DNA from 4 places in the Bradyrhizobium sp. 157 genome. Region 1 is predicted to be linked to each of the others. Evidence: riboswitches for the same ligand, from Rfam matches in the RefSeq annotation. Region 1 holds a riboswitch; each other region holds the start of a gene.
What was found. A riboswitch is a leader RNA that binds a small molecule or an ion and turns the genes downstream of it on or off. The one in region 1 is predicted to bind cobalamin.
Positions count from the first base shown of each region.

Region 1 (5,076 bases):
CGGCGCGCCATGAAGCAGAGCGAATGGACGCGCACGGTCCGGCCCGTCCGTCTGACCGATATGAATCTCGTAGGCGTCGATCGGGTGCCTCGTTTCCGCGTGCTGCGCGGTCACGCGGGTGAGCGTCTTCTGCTCCGTCATCACCGTCGTCACGTTCAGAAGGCCGAGGCCTGGCGTTTCGCCAGCCGGGCCCTCGATCCCTTCGGGATCGGCCACGCTCCGCCCGAGCATCTGGTAGCCGCCGCAGACGCCGAGCACATGACCGCCACGGCGGTGATGCGCGAGCAGATCGATGTCCCAGCCCTGCGCGCGCAGGAAGGCGAGATCGCCGCGCGTCGATTTCGAGCCGGGAATGATCACGAGCCTGACGTCGCCGGGAATGGCCTCTCCCGGGCGGACCATCACGAGGTCGACGCCGGGCTCGAGCTTGAGCGGATCGAGATCATCGAAATTGGCGATCCGCGACAGCGCGAGAAACGCGATCTTGCATTGACCAGGTTTTCGCGCCTCACCGAGCCCCAGCGCATCTTCGGCCGGCAGTTCGCCGGCCCGGGTGAAGTAGGGCAGCACCCCAAAGCCGCGCCAGGATGTCCGGGCTTCGATCAGCCGATAGCCGTCGTCAAACAGTGTGGGATCGCCGCGGAATTTGTTGATCAGAAAACCCTGGACCATCGCGGCATCGTCCGCATTGATCACGGTCTTGATGCCGACGAGCTGCGCGATGACGCCGCCGCGGTCGATATCGCCAATCAGCACCACGGGAACGTCGGCTCTCCGGGCAAAGCCCATATTGGCGATGTCTGATTTGCGCAAGTTCACTTCGGCCGGGCTGCCGGCGCCTTCGACGAGCACGAAATCGGCGCGATCTTTCAGCCGCGCAAAGCTCTCGAGCACCGCGCCCATCAGCGAAGGTTTCAGGGATGCGTATTCGCGCGCGCGGGCCGTGGCGATGCGCTTGCCATGCACGATGATCTGGGCGCCGACATCAGTTTCCGGCTTCAAGAGGACCGGGTTCATATCGGTATGCGGCTCGACGCCGGCAGCCAACGCCTGCAACGCCTGCGCGCGGCCGATCTCGCCGCCATCGACAGTCACGGCTGCATTGTTCGACATGTTCTGCGGCTTGAATGGGAGCACGCGATAGCCGCGTCGCTTGGCGGCACGCGCGAGACCCGCGACGATGAGCGATTTGCCCACGTCCGAGCCGGCTCCCTGGATCATCAATGCGCGCGCCATCGAATTAGAACTCGACGCCCGGCTGGGCCTTGACGCCAGAACGGAACGGATGTTTCACCAGCGTCATCTCGGTGACGAGATCGGCGATCTCGATCAACTCCTCCTTGGCATTGCGTCCGGTGAGAACGACATGCGTCATCGGCGGCTTCGAGGTCTTCAGGAAGTCGACGACCTCAGCTATGTCCAGGTAGTCATATCGAAGCGCGATGTTGATCTCGTCGAGCACGACCATGCGCAAGCGGGAATCCAGGATCAGTTGCTTCGCCTTGTCCCAGCCTGCCTTTGCGGCGGCGATATCGCGGGCGCGGTCCTGGATTTCCCAGGTAAAGCCTTCTCCCATCGCATGGAACTGGCAGAGATCGCCGAAATGCCCGGTGAGCAGGCGTCGCTCGCCGCTATCCCAGGCGCCCTTGATGAACTGCACGACCGCACAGGGAAAGCCATGCGCGACACAGCGGACGATCATGCCGAAGGCGGAGGACGATTTTCCCTTTCCCGCGCCGGTATGGACGATGATCAGTCCCTTCTCACTGCTCTTGGTCGCCATGATCTTGTCGCGGGCGAGCTTTTTCTTTGCCATTTTCGCCGCATGGCGGGCACCACTCGAAGCCTCGGAGGCCACGACGTCCTCGTCCTCGGCGGCATCCTGTTCAGTCATCATCTGACGTGGTCCTTCGGCTTGACAAGTAGCTAGCTTGGGCAAATGGTGGGCCTGCGTTGGTTCCTGTCCTATGACAGGCGAAGAGGGAATGCGATAGGGCTCAAATCGAGAGGTTTGGGTTCGAAAAGCAGCCGCCCCCGCGACCGTGACCGGAGAGATGCCCGAAGCCACTGCCCCGAACGGGGTCGGGAAGGCGGACATCGAAGGACAAAATCCTGCTCCGCAAGCCGGGAGACCTGCCAGCGCAACGTTTGAGACCGGCGGACGGGGTGTTCCGCGACGGGGAAGCGAGCCTTCCTTCGGATGGATTCGCGCACCTCATCGCTCCCGCTGTTTATCCTGGAAGGGGCGATGACTGTCACACTTCACGTCTGCATCACCTGCCGTGCCGGCCAGACGCTCGGCGAGGGCGAGACCACGCCCGGCGAGCGCCTGCATGCCGCCATTCTCGAGGCCGGTGTGCCTGATGGCGTCGGTGTGGTTCCGGTCGAATGCCTGTCCGCGTGCAGTCAGGGCTGCTCGGTCGCGCTCAGCGCGCCGGGACGGTGGTGCTATGTCTACGGCCGTCTGTCGGAAACCAATGCGCGCGATGTGATCGCCGGCGCGTCAGCCTATGCGGCTGCGTCCGACGGCATCGTGCCGTGGCGCAGCCGTCCGGAGATCTTTCGCAAGCAATCGCTCGCCCGCATTCCACCTATTGCCGTCGTGCCGGAGGCCGCCGAATGAACTCGCTCGCAAAAGTCCCCGTCACGGTCGTCACCGGCTTTCTTGGATCTGGCAAGACGACGCTGATCCAGCATTTGATCACCAATGCCAATGGAAAGAAGCTTGCCGTGCTCGTCAACGAGTTTGGCAGCGAAGGCGTGGATGGGGACATCCTGAAATCTTGCGCCGATGCCAATTGTCCGGCCGAAAACATCGTCGAGCTTGCCAATGGCTGCATCTGCTGCACCGTGGCCGACGATTTCATTCCGGCCATGGAGCAATTGCTCGCACGCAACGTGAAGCCCGACCATATCCTGATCGAGACATCTGGATTGGCACTGCCGAAGCCCTTGCTCAAGGCATTCGACTGGCCGGAGATTCGTTCCCGGATCACGGTTGACGGCGTGATCGCGCTGGCCGATGCGGAGGCCGTCGCGGCCGGTCGCTTCGCGCCGGATCCGGATGCGGTGGAAGCGCAGCGTGCGGCCGACGACAATCTCGATCACGAGACGCCGCTGTCAGAAGTGTTCGAGGACCAGATCGCCTGCGCCGACATCGTGCTGTTGACCAAGGCGGACCTTGCCGGATCGGTAGGGCTTGAAGCAGCGCGGGCTGCGATCGAAGCCGAGATGCCACGCCGCGTGCCGATGCTGCCAGTCGTGGACGGCGCGGTCGATGCGCGCGTGATCCTGGGTCTTGAAGCGGCGGCGGAAGATGATCTCGCCGCGCGCCCGTCGCATCATGACGGCGAGCACGAGCACAATGACTTTACCTCTGTCGTCATCGAGCTTCCGGAAGTCACCGATGTCGGTGCGCTCATCGCATCGATCCAGCGGTTGGCGCGCGAGCAGAATGTGCTGCGCGCCAAGGGCTATGTCGCCGTTGAAGGCAAGCCGATGCGGCTCTTGCTGCAATCGGTCGGCGAGCGCGTGCGGCATCAGTTCGACAGGCCCTGGGGCGCTAAGCCACGACAGTCAAAGCTGGTCGTGATCGGTGAGCACAGCGATATCGATGAGGCCGCGATCAGGACAGGACTTGGCATCTGATGCACGTCGTCTTCCGCGAGAGCCGCGGGCTGGAGGAGACCGCGACGCCACGGGACATCGGCCAGGATCCGGCCGATCTCGTGGTGCTTTCGTTTTCGGACAGCGATCTTGCCGCCTTCGCGTCGGGCTGGCGGCGAGGGCGGGCCAGCCTGCCGTCGCTGAGGCTCGCCAGTCTTGCCGAGCTGCGTCATCCGCTGTCGGTCGACACCTATGTCGAGCGAACGCTGTCGCAAGCACGCGGCATCCTCGTGCGCCTGATCGGCGGCGAGTCCTACTGGTCGTATGGGCTCACGGTGCTGCATCAGCTCGCCAGGGATCGCGGCATCGCGCTGGCCGTGCTGCCGGCGGACGGTCGTGACGATCTGCGACTGGACGCGTTCTCCACATTGCCGGTTTCGACGCTCCGGCGGCTCAAGGTGCTCTGCGACAAGGGGGGGCCGGTTGCGGCGCAGGCTGCGATCGCGCAGCTCGCGCTCGCATCCGGACTCTATGCGGGACCTGTTGTCGGGGCGATCGATATTCCCGAGATCGGGTTCTATGACCCCGCGCGTGGTGTCGTGGCTGCGCCGACCTCCGATGGGCGGCCCAGCGCGCTGGTTACGTTCTATCGGTCCTATCTTACGGCGGCCGACACGGATCCGGTCGACGCTCTGATCGTAGCGTTGCGGAAGAGCTTTGATGCCTTCGGCGTGTTCGTCACCTCGCTGAAGGCGCCGGGAGTTGCGGACTGGCTGCGTGCGCATTTCGCGCAGCACGCGCCGGCCGCCATCGTCAATGCGACTGCGTTTTCTGCGGTCGGCGAGGACGGCGCGACGCCGTTCGATGCTGCGTCGTGCCCCGTGTTTCAGATCGCGCTGTCCACGGCGCGGCGCGACGACTGGGCGGAGTCGCTACGCGGTCTCTCGCCGGGAGACCTCGCAATGCATGTGGTATTGCCCGAGGTTGACGGCCGGCTGTTCGCGGGCGTGGTGAGTTTCAAGTCGGCGAGCGAGCGCGATCCCTATCTGCAATTCGCCCATCTTGCGCATAGAGCCGACGACGAGCGCGTGGGCGCTGTTGCCGCGCGGGTCGCGGCCTGGCGACAACTTGCTGACAAGCCGGCCGGCCAGAAGCGGCTGGCAATCGTGGTCTCGAATTATCCGGGCCGTCCGCACCAGATCGCGCATGCGGTTGGGCTAGACGCGCTCGCCTCGATCGAAGCGTTGCTGTCCGATCTTGGTCGAGCTGGTTTTGATGTCGGGATGGCCACGTCGCTTGGCGATGTTTTGATGCGGGAGCAACTGACGTGGAGCGTCGCCGAATATCGCGTGGAGCTATCCCGTCTTCCACGCCAGTTGCAGGATGACCTCGCGCGCGCCTGGGGTGCGCCGGAAGATGATCCGAATTGCAAATCCGGCGAACTTCATTTCTCTGCTATTCGATGCGGTA
Region 1 is NZ_JADPKF010000086.1:108,060-113,135, reverse strand. Features, by position in the region: gene IVA95_RS23615 (cobyric acid synthase) at 1-1,236, opposite strand, end outside; gene cobO (cob(I)yrinic acid a,c-diamide adenosyltransferase) at 1,241-1,894, opposite strand; cobalamin riboswitch at 1,938-2,156, shown strand; gene IVA95_RS23605 (DUF1636 domain-containing protein) at 2,249-2,623, shown strand; gene cobW (cobalamin biosynthesis protein CobW) at 2,620-3,648, shown strand; gene cobN (cobaltochelatase subunit CobN) at 3,648-5,076, shown strand, end outside.

Region 2 (5,076 bases), on a different contig from region 1:
GCTGAAGGTGCAGTGCTTCAAGAGCGGGCCCGACTATATCGATCCAACCTTTCATGCCGCCGCCGCGGGACGCACCTCGCTGAATATTGATAGCTGGGCCATGCGTCGTGAGGCGATCGAATCGGTTGTCGCATCGCGCAGCGCCGATGCGGACCTCGTTCTGGCTGAGGGTTCGATGGGTCTATTCGACGGCGTTGCCGCACCGGGCGTCTCGGGGACAGGCGCGACCGCCGATATCGCCGAGATGATGGGCTGGCCGGTCCTGCTCGTGATCGATCCTTCCGGACAGGCGCAAACCGCCGCGGCGGTCGCTGCGGGACTGCGCGATTTCCGCGCGGGCGTGCGTCTTGCCGGCGTCGTTCTCAACCGCGTCGCCAGCGCGCGGCACGAAGACCTGGTGCGCCGTGCCCTGGCAGGCGCCGGCATTCCGGTGTTCGGGGCGTTGCCCCGCCAGGCCGCGATCACCTTGCCGAAGCGTCACCTAGGCCTTGTGCAGGCGGAGGAGCAGGCTGAGGTCGATGGCCTCATTGCAGAGGCCGCGCGGGTCGTCGCCGAGCATGTCGATCTGGATGCGGTGCTGCAATCGGCATGCGCCTGGATGGCGCCATGCGACGCGCATGGCCTAAGCTTCACGCCGCCCGGCCAGCGCATCGCGCTCGCACGCGACGCTGCATTCTCGTTCGTCTATACGCATCTACTGAAGGCCTGGCGCGCAGCCGGAGCCGAGATCGTGACCTTCTCGCCGCTCGCCGATGAAGGCCCTGATGACAGTGCCGACGTCTGCTGGCTGCCCGGCGGCTATCCGGAATTGCACGCTGGCAAACTCGCGACAAATCGCCGATTTCGCCGCGCCCTAACATGCTTTGCGGAGACACGTCCGGTGCATGGCGAATGCGGGGGCTATATGGTGCTGGGCTCCGCCTTGATCGACGCCAACGACGTGCGTCACGAGATGATGGGATTACTCGGCCTGGAAACGAGTTTTGCTCAACGTCGCATGCATCTGGGCTACCGACTTGCTGAGCTTACAGTCTCAATGCCTGGACATCAGGCCGGCGCGCGTCTGCGTGGCCATGAATTCCATTACTCCACGATTGTCTCTCAGCCCGATAAACCCCTGGCTATCGTGCGTGACGCGACCGGCGCGGTCGTTGCGGAGACCGGCTCGCGGCGCGGGTACACTACTGGCACGTTCTTCCACCTCATTGCGGAGGACAGGTGAGCGGCTTTGTTTCCATTGTCTCGGCTGGTCCAGGCGATCCCGAGCTCCTGACGCTCAAGGCGGCCGCGCGTCTGCGCGCCGCCGATGTCGTGCTCTATGACGACCTTGCCTCGGGCGCGATCCTCGATCACGCCCGCCCCGGCGCCAATCTGGTGGCGGTTGGCAAACGTGCGGGCCGGCCCTCGGCCAAACAGGAACACGTCAACCGGCTGCTCATCGACTACGCCGCCGCAGGTGCCCGAGTCGTTCGCTTGAAATCGGGAGACGCCGGCATCTTCGGTCGGCTTGAAGAGGAGATCGAGGTGCTGCGCGCGGCGGGCGTCACCTACGAGATCATTCCGGGCGTTACCTCAGCCTGCGCTGCGGCGGCGCGCTTCGGCATTCCACTGACCCGCCGGCATACCTCGCGCCGCGTCCAGTTCGTGACCGGCGCTGACGTCACTGGCCAATTGCCCGCAAATCTCAATTGGGCGGCCCTGGCCGATCAGGAAGCGACAACCGTGGTCTACATGGGCAAACGGACATTTCCGGCGCTCGTGGCAAGGCTGATCGAGCACGGCATGGGCCCCGATACGCCGTCGGTGATTGCCGAGTCTCTCGGCGGCGCCGAAGAGCGGCTTGTCCGTATGACGATTGCGAAGCTCGCAGAGCAGCTCGCGGAAAGTGGCGCCGCAACGACGCCAGCGCTCATTCTTTTCGGCGCGCTGGCGGGAGAGACTCCGTGTTGATGATGCCGTCGTCCGATCTCGCGTGCCCCTTGACGCGTCCTCGTCGAAAGGCGCACACAGTACAGGCATGGTACTCGAAGCCGGAGCATAATCAGGAATGGCGAAGGGCGGACCTAGTTGCGGCGCCTGAAGACCCGGCCGTCCCCGCGCCTGTTAGCGATGAGGGCTCCGGTCCGCCACTGGCCGTCAGGCTGGGGATGGAAGGAGACCCGTTTCGAACCGCGAGCCAGGAGACCTACCCTGCAGCTTTTAACACCAACGCCGTCGGGTGGGACGGCAGAAGGGACGTAGATATGCATATCGAACCAAGTATCGTTACGGGCGCCAAGCTCGTGCTGGGCTACGCGACAGGTGCCGTCGCCGGTGGCTGCACTTTGAAGCTTGCGGCAGAGACCGTGCGCGAGCAGGGAATCGCTTCACTAGCGGTGCGCATCGTCGCAACAACGGTCCTGGTCTTCTCATTCTTCGAACTCCTGCCGCATTTCCGGGTCGGGGTCTCTGAGGTACATTTCATTCTCGGCTCGACGCTGTTCCTCTTGTTCGGTGCAGCGCCGGCCGCGTTCGGGCTGGCCCTTGGTCTTCTGCTTCAGGGGCTATTCTTCGCACCGGCCGACCTGCCGCAATACGGCATGAATGTGACCACGTTGCTGGTGCCGCTGATTGCGATCTGGGCGCTGGCCGGGCGGATTATTCCCTGCAACACCGCCTATGTAGACCTGCAGTATCGCCAAGCACTGGCGCTTTCGGCCGCCTATCAATCCGGCATCGTGACGTGGGTCGCTTTCTGGGCGCTGTATGGTGCTGGCTTTGCCGCCGAGAACCTCACTTCCATCGCATCTTTCGCCGCTTCCTACGCGGCCGTCGTGGTCATCGAGCCGCTGGCTGATCTGACCGTGCTCGCACTGGCGAAATCGCTGCGTGGCGTGACAGCGGACGGTTTCGTCACCTACCGCCTGCACAACGCCACGTAAGGTTAAGTGAAGGTGGTCGCAGGCAGCGGCCGCCCTCCGCATAACTTATGCTGACGCTCTCCCTGATAGGAATCGGTTGCGGCGATCCCGAGCAGCTAACGCTTGCCGCGGTGCGCGCGATCAACGCCGCCGACCTCGTCCTCATCCCGCGCAAGGGGGACGTGAAATCTGATCTCGCTGAATTGCGGTGGACGATTTGCGCCCAGGTGCTTTCGAACGACCGGACGCGGATCGCCGAGTTCGTCATACCCGTGCGTGACGCCCGCCAAGGAGATTACCGCAAAGGAGTGGACGAATGGCACGATGCCCTAGCGGCGACCTGGTCGCAGGAAATTGCGCAGCATCTCGGGAGTGAGGGGCGAGTTGCCCTGCTGATCTGGGGAGATCCTTCGCTATACGACTCGAGCCTGCGGATCGCGCGAAGGCTCGATCCGTCGCCAGCCATCGAAGTGGTCCCCGGTATCACGTCAATCCAGGCGCTTTGCGCGGCACATTCGCTGCCGCTGAACGACATAGGCGAGCCTTTCCTGGTGACAACGGCACGGCGGCTGCGCGAAGGTGGCTGGCCCCACGGCACGAACACGGTGGTCGTGATGCTAGATGGCGGCGCGGCGTTTCAGTCGCTCGATCCGGCAGGGCTGCACATCTGGTGGGGCGCCTATCTTGGCATGCGTGAGGAGATCACGATGTCAGGTGCGCTCGCCGAAGTGGGTCCAAGCATCGTCGCCGCGCGACAGCAAGCGCGCGGAAGGCATGGCTGGATCATGGACAGCTACATTCTCAAGCGGCTACCCGCGAACGGGCTCGCTCGCTAGCGTTAACATCTAACGGCAGGACATCATGCTACCGGAGTGGGTCTACCAGGAGTGCCCCGACGTTTCGGCCATCCATCGCGATGCAGCGCTGGCCCGCCAAGCTGAACTTACCAAACCGGACGGCGCGCTCGGCCGGCTCGAGCATCTCGCGATCGAACTCGCCGGTCTGCAACAAACGGAGCAGCCGCGGGCTCAACGCGTGCCGATCATCGTCTTCGCCGGCGATCACGGGATCGTCGCTCAGGGCGTATCGGCGTATCCGCAGGAAGTCACGATCGCGATGATGTCCAACTTCGCGTCGGGTGGCGCCGCAATTTCCGTTCTGGCACGCGAGCTAGGCTTGAGTCTCGAGATCGTCGATGCTGGCACGCTCGCGGAAGTTCCGATTGAGGGTGTCGTGATCGATAAGCCGCGGCGGAGTAGCCGCGACTTTAGCGAGGAAGCGGCACTTGAGCCCGCGGAGCTGGCCTTGGCTTTTGACTGCGGCAAGCGCGCAGTTGTGCGGGCTGCAACGACGCAACCCGATCTTCTGATCCTTGGCGACATGGGCATCGGCAATACCACGACTTCGGCAGCAATCGCCGCGGCCCTGCTTGGCGTGAGGGCCGAGCAGGTGGCCGGCAGCGGAACGGGCTTGGATACAGCCAGTCGCGCACGTAAGGCGCAGCTGATAGAGGTTGCGTTGGCTCGTCACGGGCTTACAACACCAGGTACTGCTCCCGAGCGGATCTTGTGCGCGGTCGGCGGTCTGGAAATTGCGGCGATCAGTGGCGCGATCATAGCCGGCGCACAGCGTCGCCTTCCGGTTCTGATCGACGGCTTCATCGTTTCCGTCGCGGCATTAGCAGCGGTACGTCTCAATCCTTCATGTCAGCGATTTCTTTTGTCCTCTCATCAATCGGCAGAGCAAGGCCACCGCCTGGTTCTTCAGGCCTTAGATGTTCAGCCACTATTCAATCTGGATCTTCGGCTCGGCGAGGGATCGGGCGCCGCGCTCGCATTGCCGATCCTGCGGCTTGCATGCGCCCTGCACAACGGCATGACGACCTTCGCGCAGGCCCAGGTTCCGAACCGCTCATAAGGTGACATTCTGATTTACCGACACAACCCGCCAATCGTCCCGCAGCCGATCAATTCGCGTAATGGACAGCGGATGGATAACGAAGCGCAAGGCTGCTTGCGGCGCGATGTCGAGCGCGGTGCAGAGTGCAGCGCGAATGGTGCCAGAATGAACGACGAGCGTTGCCAGACCGGGAGCTATTTTGCGAAGCCCGTGCCGAACCCTGGCAATTTGATCTTCGAAGCTTTCGCCGCCGGGTGGCCTTGAGCGAGCGGCATCC
Region 2 is NZ_JADPKF010000019.1:43,697-48,772, reverse strand. Features, by position in the region: gene IVA95_RS04195 (cobyrinate a,c-diamide synthase) at 1-1,222, shown strand, start outside; gene cobA (uroporphyrinogen-III C-methyltransferase) at 1,219-1,950, shown strand; cobalamin riboswitch at 2,002-2,208, shown strand; gene IVA95_RS04185 (energy-coupling factor ABC transporter permease) at 2,244-2,921, shown strand; gene cobF (precorrin-6A synthase (deacetylating)) at 2,969-3,736, shown strand; gene cobT (nicotinate-nucleotide--dimethylbenzimidazole phosphoribosyltransferase) at 3,762-4,817, shown strand; gene IVA95_RS04170 (histidine phosphatase family protein) at 4,812-5,076, opposite strand, start outside.
Region 2: linked by a shared signal. The riboswitch ahead of IVA95_RS04185 (energy-coupling factor ABC transporter permease) and the one ahead of IVA95_RS23605 (DUF1636 domain-containing protein) in region 1 are both predicted to bind cobalamin.

Region 3 (5,076 bases), on a different contig from region 1:
TTGGTCTTGCCTTTGACCTTCGCTTCCGGCGGATTTGCACGGTCGGCCGCTTCCTTTGCCAGACGCAGCGCGCGCAGCTTCTCGGTTCGCTTGCGGATCGCGATATCGGCAGCCGCGATCTCGGCCATCGCCTTGATGCCGTCGACTTCCTGGGCGCGCTTGCGGTTGAGCCTCATTTCTTTCAGCTCGGCGGCGCTCTTCGGCTCATCATTCATGTCATACCTCTGAAATCACGACTGATATCGTCGAGCGGTCTGTGGCCCATTTACCACGGATCGGCGTGCAGAGGACGTTATTTTCGGTCGAAAACGGCGCAGTTTCTGACAGAATCTGCCTTGATATGAAGGTTGGCGGGGAACACGGCACGTCGGGGCCGGTCCGGCAGCAAGCCGAACCGGCTAATGTCGGTCAGAACGTCGCGCCGGCCTTCACCATGAAGGTGCGGCCGGGCAGTGGATAGGCCGCGAAGCGGCCCGGCGTGAACGAGCTCGCGATGGCGTAGTCGTAATAGAGCGCGTTGAACAGGTTGTTCACGCCCACCGACCAGAAGAAGCGATCGTAGGCGCCGCTCAATTTCAGATCGACAGTGGCGTCGGCCGGGATGCGGCGCTGGGTGTTCGCCTGGTCATTGTCCATGAAGCGCTCGCTCCAGGCGCGGAGTGTGGCATCGAACACCAGGTAGTTCTGCCAGATATTCCAGGTCACGCCGCCCATGGCTGTGTAGCGGGAAACCAGTGGCACGTCGTTGCCGGCGAACGGCCCTTCGCGGAAGACAGCACGCGTGTAGGCCGCGCCCGCCCGCAGCGACAGGCTGTCACTGACACGCAGCGACGCGCTGGTCTCGGAGCCGTAGCGGCGGGTTGGACCGAGGTTCACGTTGTAGAACAGCGCCGGGATGAAATGGATCTCGTTCTCGAGGTCCATGTTGTAGATGCTCGATTGCATCTGGAATGCGCCGGCGTTGACGCGAAAACCCCCTTCGACGTCGTGCGAGGTCTGGGTTTTCAACTGAAAGGTGCCCGGAACGAAGAAAGGGCCGCTGGAGACGCGTTCATCGACGGTCGGAGTACGGAACGCGCGCGCGGCGCGGCCAAACACCGAGAATGTGTTGTTGAGTCGGTGCTCAAGGCCCACGTGCAAGGCGTATTGCGTCTCGTTGCTGTCCAGCGGGGAGGCTTGATCGCCGCAATTAAAGAACATGGCGCAACCGGGTGCGTTGGCGTCGAACCGATCCCGGGCGCTCAGGCTGGTGTTTTGAATCCTGGCGCCATAGGAGAAGTCGGTCGTCGGCAACAGGCCTACCGTGTGCTGCCAGTAGCCGGCCAGCATCTGCTGCGACAGATCGTAGATGTGGGTCGGCGCAAGACCCTTGAACGCCCCGCGGTCCTGGCGGAACGTCGCATCGTAATAATCGATACCGGTCAGGATCTGTGAGGGCACCCCGAGGATCGAGTTCTTGATGCTCAATCGTGGCGTGATCGACCAAGTCTGCAATGATGCGTCGTTATAGGTGGAGGAGAAACTCGGAAATGGCGACGCAAACGGTATCGCTCCGAAGAATCCGCTTTGCGTTTTCTTGTCTCTGACGCCGCCATCAACAATGAGTTCGGCTCCGTTCCACAGGGTTCTTGTAAAACCGGCAGTAGCGCTGGCGCCCTGCTGATTGCCATAATCGAATGGGGTGGCGGCGCCGCGGCGGTTCGTGACCAGTTCGTTGACGCCAATCGAGGGATCGACGATGCGGCCACCGGGGAGTCCGAGCTTTTGGTCGTCGCCGGTCACCGTCAGGAAGGCCTTGAGATCGGGAGTGGTGTAATTGAGATTGCCGATCCCGTTGCGCTGGTCGAGCGCGTTGTTTTCGCGATAGCCGTCGGACTTGATTGCGTTGCCGTAGAATGAGGTCGACCATGGTCCCGAATTCAGCGCCGTCGAAACCGAGGCCATGCGCTGGTTGAAGGAGCCGATACCGGCCTCTGCGCGCATGGCAACAGGTGGACCGCCGACGCCGTTCTTCAGGACGATATTGATGACGCCGCCGACCGCGTTGTCGCCATACAGCACTGCGCCGCTGTTGCCGCGGGTGATTTCAATGCGCTCGATCGAGTCGCGCGGAATGGTCGAAAAATCGACACCGGCCATGTCGATGTCGTTGAGCCTTCGGCCATTGATGAGCACCAGCGTATTTGAGGTCGCGAAAGCGCCGAATCCGCGCAGGTCGACGCTGGTCTTGGCGCCGTTGACGCCACCAAACAGGCTGGTCAGCTGCACGCCGGGCGTTTGCGCGATGATTTCCTGCAGCGTTTGAGCCGGTGAGTGCGCGATCTCTTCGGCGGTAATAATGGTCGACGCCGAGCCGACGATTCCTGAAAACTGGCGGCCGCCGCTGCCGTCCGCGCCTTGCGAGACGCTCTGGGATGCGGTGTTCGAGCCGATCCCTGCTGCGGGTCTTCCGCCGGTCGACGGCACCGCCGCCGGCACGACGCGGCGCGAGGTCGACGTTTCATTGTAGGTCGGTTTTGCGCGAGTCCGGTTCGGATCGGTGGGCGAGGTTACCTCGATCGGCGGCAACTGCTCCGATGGCCTCTGCTGCGCCTGCGCGCCGGATATGCCAAGGGAAATGATGGGCACCAGGAAACTGGAGGCAAGCCAGAAGCGGCGCTGCCGCTTCGCGACTGTGGTGGTGGAAGACATGGTTTAACCTCGGTATGACGTCAGTGGCACGTCACAGCGAACCAAGTCTCACCATGTGCTTTGAGCAGCTCAGGTGAAGCTAATGTCTGTACTCCCCGACCGACATCTTCGCGTGTGACCACGGCTGACGGCAGGTCTCCTGGCTCGCGGGTCGTTACCCATCGTCGCCTTCCCAGGACCGAGTGCCCAGTGGCATGTGACGAAGGATTCGCCGCTTACAGTTGCGGGGGCAGCCGCGGAATTGGGGGATTTCCCCGCACCGCATTCCCTTTTGATCCCCAAAACGGGAACCGTCGGGAACTATGGTAGAAGTTTGTCAAAGTCCGAGTCAATGCGCCCCGGGGCGTCCCGCGATCCTCACTGGACGAGTGCGCTATTTTTGCCGCATGAGCACGCCTGCCCGCCACCTGTACCGGGGCGAGTAAACCTGCTTTAGGACGATCGATGAGTGTTGAAGCCGTAGCCCTGACCAATGAGGACGCCGCGCGCCGGCGGATCGGCGCGACCGCGGCGCTTGCTGCCCTTGTTGTGCTCCTGATGCTGATCTCGCTCGGCATCGGGCCGGTGCGGCTGTCGCCCCTTGCGGTGGCGCAAGCGCTGTTCGGTGGCGGCAGCGAGGTGGCGCAGGTGATCGTGCGGGAAATCCGCCTGCCCCGCACGCTGCTGGCGCTGGCGATCGGCGCCATCCTCGGGCTGTCGGGCGCGTCGCTGCAGGGCTTGCTGCGCAATCCGCTGGCCTCGCCTTCGCTATTCGGCGCGCCGCAATCAGCGGCGTTCGGCGCGGTGCTGGTGATCGCGCTCGGGTTGGCCGACGTGCGCTCCTATGCGCTGCCGGTCGCCGCGATCATCGCGGCATTCGCTTCGGTGTTCGTGCTGCTCTCGATCGCCGGCCGCAATGCGGGTCTGCTGATCCTCATTCTGTCCGGACTGGCGATTTCGAGCTTTGCGGGCGCTGCCACCGCGCTGGTGATGAACCTCTCCAGTAACCCCTTCGTGGTGCTGGAGATCGCGTTCTGGCTATTGGGCTCGCTGGAGGACCGCAGCTTTCAGCATGTCATGCTCGCGTTTCCCTTCATCATTGCCGGCGCGGTCATGCTGTTCAGCCAGCGCCACGCTTTTCGCGCGCTCAGCCTGGGCGAAGAAACCGCGCAAAGCCTCGGCGTCGATGTGGGGCGTCTACGGCTGTTCGTGATTTCGGGCGTTGCGCTCGGTGTTGGCGGCGCGGTCGCGGTTACCGGCACTATTGGTTTCATCGGCCTGGTCGCGCCGCATCTGATGCGGCCCCTGATCGGCCACGATCCCGGGCGGCTGTTGGTGCCGAGCGCGCTCGCGGGCTCGGCGCTGCTGCTCGCCGCCGATATTGCGGTGCGCATCATTCCCTCGACCTCTGACATCAAGGTCGGCGTGCTGACCTCGATCATCGGCGTGCCGTTCTTTCTCTATCTGATCATGCGCGAACGCCGCGCGCTCGGCGGGGGCGTCGCATGAGTGAGGCTGCGCTGCTGATCGCAAGGAGACTCGGCGTGCGGCTCGCCGGCCGCGTCGTGCTGAAGGACGTTTCGCTGGCGCTGTCGGCGGGACACCTGGTGGCGCTGGTCGGCCCGAATGGCGCTGGCAAAACCACGCTGCTGCGCGCGCTAGCCGGGCTGATCCCCTCCGAAGGCGAGATCACGATCGGCGGCGATGCGCTGGCCTCGCTGCCGCTGCGCGAGCGCGCCAAACGTTTCGGCTATCTGCCGCAGGGGCATCTCGTGCATTGGCCGCTGCCGGCGCGCGATATCGTGGCGCTCGGGCGTTACCCGCATGGCGCAACCGATCCGGCGCGGCTGTCGCCCAGGGATGCCGAGGCCGTGCTGCGCGCGATGCAGGCGGTCGACGTGATGGAATTCAGCGATCGCCGCGTCACCGAATTATCCGGCGGCGAACGCAGCCGCGTCGCGTTGGCGCGCGCGCTGGCGGTGGAAGCGCCGATCATTCTGGCCGACGAGCCGACCGCCTCGCTCGACCCCCGCCACCAGATCGATGTCATGAGGAACTTGCGCGCGACCGCGGACAAGGGCGTGCTGGTCATCGTGGTGACGCACGATTTAGGCCTCGCTGCGCGGTTTGCCGACCATGTGCTGGTGCTGAAGGAAGGCAATCTAGTGTCGCGGGGCACACCGAGCGAGGCGTTATCGGAGCAGGTGATGGCGGACGTATTTCGGATCAGCGCCTACCGCGCGGAATATCAGCGCGAGGCGGTGATCGTGCCCTGGGCGGATATCTGATGCGACGGTTCGGCGTTCTTGTTGCGATCGCCGCATTGGCGATGTCAGGCGGCGCAGTATTCGCAGCCAGCCCTCCGCGTATGGTGTCGATGAATGTCTGCAGCGATCAGTTGCTGCT
Region 3 is NZ_JADPKF010000077.1:222,515-227,590, reverse strand. Features, by position in the region: gene IVA95_RS20610 (hypothetical protein) at 1-215, opposite strand, end outside; gene IVA95_RS20605 (TonB-dependent receptor) at 409-2,691, opposite strand; cobalamin riboswitch at 2,803-3,001, opposite strand; gene IVA95_RS20600 (iron ABC transporter permease) at 3,136-4,179, shown strand; gene IVA95_RS20595 (ABC transporter ATP-binding protein) at 4,176-4,958, shown strand; gene IVA95_RS20590 (ABC transporter substrate-binding protein) at 4,958-5,076, shown strand, end outside.
Region 3: linked by a shared signal. The riboswitch ahead of IVA95_RS20605 (TonB-dependent receptor) and the one ahead of IVA95_RS23605 (DUF1636 domain-containing protein) in region 1 are both predicted to bind cobalamin.

Region 4 (5,076 bases), on a different contig from region 1:
TCTATCGCCTTCACGTCGAAACCGGCAGCGCCGAGATCGGACGATAGCGTTTCGACCGAAGCAAGCGCGTCGAGCCCGACCGCATGCGCCATCTGGTGCGGACGGCCCGGATAGTTCGAGAGCACAATCGCCAGCCGCTTCGCGCCTGCCGGCTTGTTCGCGAGCCTATGCCAGGCCACCACCCGATCCACAACGGCACCGATACGTTCGTCGTCGGGCATGTGCGCCAGGTGCGCGAATTGCAGATCAGGATCGCGTGCGCTCGGCGATTTGAAGCTGACCACGCCCGCTAGCAGCCGGCCATCAACCTCCGGCAACACCACGTGCATCGCCAGATCGCTCGGCGAGAGACCGCGAAGCGATTGCGCCCACTCATCGCGCCGGGCTGTCGACAACGCGACCTGGAACACCGGACGGGATGCGGCATCGAAAGGCGTCGTGCCATCGTCAGTGACCGCAGAGAAGGCGGTTGCATTGACGATCACCGCAGGCGGGCATTGCTCAAACTTCCCCTTAAGCCAATCCGCCACACCGGCCGCCTTTAGCGAGGTGACGAACACGCCATAGGCATCAAAACCCTTCTTCCGCAGGGCCGTGATCAGCGCGTCGACCGGGGCGGTATCCGCCGCGGTGAGATAGGAGCGATAGAAGGTGACGAGCGCACGCGGCCCACAAGCGGGGTTGTTTGGCGGCGCCTCGATTGCACCACGACGCGGATCGTAGAAACCGATCTCGGGATTTTCGACCTCGCCGACGACAGGTCCCGCATAGAGACCCGAGACTAGTGCGAGTTGGGCGATTGCAGCCTGCGCCGCAATCGTTCCGCCCTTGTCGCAGAACGCCTTCAGCCGTCTGAGCGTCGATACGGGCACTGTCGAGAGCGCATCCAGGCGCGAATCGTCGCGACGGTCCGCCGGGAGCACCGCAAGCGCGATGTCGCGGTCCTTCGCGAGTTGATGTAAGGCAGCCAGCCCATATGACCAGTAGGACTCACCGCCGATCAGGCGCACCAAAATGCCGCGCGCGTGCGACAGCGTCCGCTCGATATAGGTGTCGACCGACAGGGGATGACGCAGCTCCGCAAGGTTCGCGAGCCTCAGCGACGGCAGGCCGGCACGGCTGCGACGCCAGCCGGAGGCGAACGCGGCGAGATCGCTGTCCGAGAACGAGAGCACGACAAGGTCGGCCGGGTCCTGGTCGAGATCCCTAGGGATCGCGGTCTCCGAAAGACCTCGGCTCTCGCGAAAGACGACGTGCATCAAATACCGAGTCCCGCCCTGATGCCCGCCTCATCGATATCATCGTGTTCACCGATCACAACCAGCTTCGACCGCCTTGGCCGCGTTCCCCAGGGCATATCGAACTGATGCCCCACCCGCTCGCCGACCGATTGCAGCAGCAATCGCATCGGCTTGCCCGCGACCGCGATATATCCCTTAGCGCGCAAAACGTTCTGCTCACGCGCAAGCCGCCGGATCGATTCGACCAGCGCATCCACGTCAGCAACTTCAGGGAGCTCGACGACTACTGAAGCAAAATCGTTGTGTTCGTGCTCTTCTTCGCCGTCGTGATGAGAAGGTCGCGCGGCGAGATCGTCCTCAGCGGCCGCTTCGAGACCAAGGATCACACGCGCATCGACTGCACCGTTGACTACAGGCAGCATCGGCACGCGACGCGGCATTTCGGCGGCGATCGCCGCCTTGGCCGCTTCAAGTCCTGCCTCGCCTGCAAGGTCCGCCTTGGTAAGCAGCACGATATCCGCACACGCGATCTGATCTTCGAATACTTCCGACAGCGGCGTCTCGTGATCGAGGTTTTGATCGGCCGAACGCTGCGCTTCCACTGCGGCAGGGTCCGGCGCAAAGCGACCGGCCGCCACGGCCTCGGCATCCGCAAGCGCAATAACGCCGTCGACCGTGATTCGTGAACGGATCTCCGGCCAGTCGAACGCCTTGAGAAGCGGCTTCGGCAAAGCCAGGCCCGATGTCTCGATCACAATATGATCAGGCCTCACGCGGCGCGAGAGTAGCTGCTCCATGGCGGGGATGAAATCGTCGGCGACTGTACAGCAGATGCAGCCATTGGCGAGCTCAAGGATGTTCTCGGCAGGGCAGCTGGCGTCGGCGCAGGATTTCAGGATCTCGCCGTCGACGCCCTCGCTGCCGAATTCGTTGACGAGCACCGCAAGCTTTTTGCCGTTCGCGTTGGTGATCAGGTTCTGGATCAGCGTAGTCTTGCCCGACCCGAGAAAACCAGTGACGACGGTCACCGGAACCTTGGCGAGCGTATTCATTCTGCGGCCTCCGGCAGGAGAGCGATCGGTGGAATACGGGCAAGCGATTGCTTGCGGAAGATCTCCGGCCGGCTGCGCCAGGGCACAATACCATCTGGCGCCGCCGCGTAGGCGGCAGCCCCGGCAAGCACATCCGGCGCGTTTGCATCGGACAAGCGACCGTAGACATAAGACCAGCGCCGAATTCCAGAGAGCGCAATCGAGCAGCCTTGGCTGCAAGCCGACAGGCATTCGACCGGAACAACGATGACGCCCTCCGGCACGCCAGTCTCGAGGATAGCGCTGTGTAGACGCGCGCCCGGTGTGATTTCGCCTTCTCTTAAGGCCTGCCCGGCACGGCAGGTGATGCAGACGTGAAGCGTGACGGTCATCGCCCTTCTCAAACAATTTTGGCGGAGGCGATGAGGTAAGCGAACCAATGACGCACGGGTTCGCTCCCCGTCGCGGAACACCCCGTCCGCCGGTGGTCGATCGTTGCGCTGGCAGGTCTCCCGGCTTGCGGAGCAGGTTTTTCCCTCGATCTCCTCCTTCCCAACCCCGAACGGGTCAGTGGCTTTTGGAGATCTCTCCGGTCACGGTCGCGGGGGCGGCTGCGCTTCAGACTCAAGCTTCGACGCTAGAGTCCTATCGCATTCCCTCTTCGCCTGTCGTAGGACAGGAACCAACGCCACCCCACCATTTGCCCAAGCGTGCAACTTGTCAAGAAGGACGTGCAGATGACTTCCGGATCTGATGCCGCTGATGACGAAACTGCGCTCTCCGAAATCGCATTGGATGCCCGCCATGCGGCAAAAATGGCCAAGAAGAAGGCGGCGCGCGACCGGATGATGGCCACCAAGAGCGGAGAGAAGGGACTCATCATTGTCCACACCGGGTCGGGCAAGGGAAAATCTTCCTCGGCCTTCGGCATGATCTTGCGGTGCGTTGCGCATGGCTTTCCCTGCGCCGTGGTACAGTTCATTAAGGGTGCATGGGACACTGGCGAGCGCCGCTTGCTCACCGGGCATTTTGGCGAACTGTGCCAATTCCATTCGATGGGGGAAGGCTTTACCTGGGAAACGCAGGACCGCGCCCGCGACATCGCCGCCGCCCGCACCGCATGGGAAAAGGCCAAGCAGCTGATCGCCGATGAAGGCTTGCGCATGGTGATTCTCGACGAGATCAACATTGCGCTTCGATACGACTATCTGGAGATCGGAGAGGTCATAGAGTTCCTTAAGAATGCAAAGCCGCCAATGACGCATGTCGTCTTCACCGGACGCAATGCCAAGCAGGAATTGATCGACGCCGCCGACCTCGTCACGGAGATGACGCTGGTGAAGCATCCCTTCCGATCCGGCATCAAAGCCCAGCCCGGCGTTGAGTTCTGACCAAACAATCGGGAGTTGGATTCGATGGCGCGCGCATTGATGATCCAGGGAGCGGGTTCGGACGTGGGCAAGTCGCTCATCGTTGCCGGCCTTGCGCGCGCTGCGACCCGGCGCGGCAATCGGGTGCTGCCGTTCAAGCCGCAGAACATGTCGAACAATGCCGCCGTGACCGTTGATGGCGGCGAGATCGGACGCGCGCAGGCATTGCAGGCGCAGGCCGCAGGTGTCGAGCCGCATACCGATATGAATCCGGTTTTGCTGAAGCCGGAAACCGATGTCGGCGCCCAGATCATCGTGCACGGACGCCGCGTGGCGACGCTGCGCGCGCGTGCATACGCTGCGATGAAGCCATCGCTGATGGCGCCGGTTCTCGAGAGTTTCGCCCGTTTGAAGAATCGCGCCGATCTAGTACTGGTCGAGGGCGCCGGCAGCCCCGCCGAGGTCAATCTTAGGCCCGCGGATATCGCGAATATGGGCTTTGCCCGCAAGGCCGACGTTCCCGTCGTGCTGGTCGGCGATATTGACCGCGGCGGCGTAATTGCGCAGCTCGTCGGAATTAAGGCCGTGCTCGATCCCGAAGATGCGGCCATGATCCGCGGCTTCTTAATCAACAAGTTCCGCGGCGATCCGTCACTGTTTGAGGACGGTTACCGGCTGATCGAGGCGCGCACATCATGGCCGGGACTTGGGGTCCTTCCCTACTTCGCTCGCGCTAGCGAACTTCCGGCCGAAGACGCGCTTGGGCTTGCCGGCGCACGCAAGGCAGGCAAGTGCAAGATTGTTTTTCTCGCGCTGTCGCGGATCGCGAATTTTGACGACCTCGATCCACTGAAGCTCGAACCTGATGTCGACCTTGTGATGGTGCGGCCTGGAGAGGTAATCCCTGGCGATGCAAAGCTTGTGATCCTGCCGGGCTCGAAGTCGACACGCGGGGATCTCGCATTCCTGCGCGCCCAAGGCTGGGACATCGATCTTCTTGCGCATCATCGTCGCGGCGGCCATGTGCTCGGCGTCTGCGGCGGTTACCAGATGCTCGGACGCCGTGTGACGGATCCGGAGGGAATCGATGGACCGGCCGGAGAAACTCCAGGCCTCGGACTCATCGACGTAACGACAGTGATGACGCCAAGCAAGACTCTAGCCCGCGTCAAGGCGGTCCACGCGGCGACGAACCGGCCGATCGAGGCTTACGAGATTCACATCGGGCATACCGACGGGCCGGATCGTGCACGGCCCTTTGCCTTGCTTGGCGGAGCGTCGGAAGGCGCGGTATCCAGCGACGGCCGCGTGTACGGCAGCTATCTGCATGGCCTGTTCGCTTCCGACAGTTTTCGCAAGGCATTTCTGGCGCAACTGAACATTCCGGCCGCCGATCAGCAGTACCGCGCCAGGGTGGATAGCGCGCTCGATTCG
Region 4 is NZ_JADPKF010000019.1:57,160-62,235, forward strand. Features, by position in the region: gene cobN (cobaltochelatase subunit CobN) at 1-1,259, opposite strand, end outside; gene cobW (cobalamin biosynthesis protein CobW) at 1,259-2,293, opposite strand; gene IVA95_RS04250 (DUF1636 domain-containing protein) at 2,290-2,664, opposite strand; cobalamin riboswitch at 2,757-2,974, opposite strand; gene cobO (cob(I)yrinic acid a,c-diamide adenosyltransferase) at 3,010-3,663, shown strand; gene IVA95_RS04260 (cobyric acid synthase) at 3,688-5,076, shown strand, end outside.
Region 4: linked by a shared signal. The riboswitch ahead of IVA95_RS04250 (DUF1636 domain-containing protein) and the one ahead of IVA95_RS23605 (DUF1636 domain-containing protein) in region 1 are both predicted to bind cobalamin.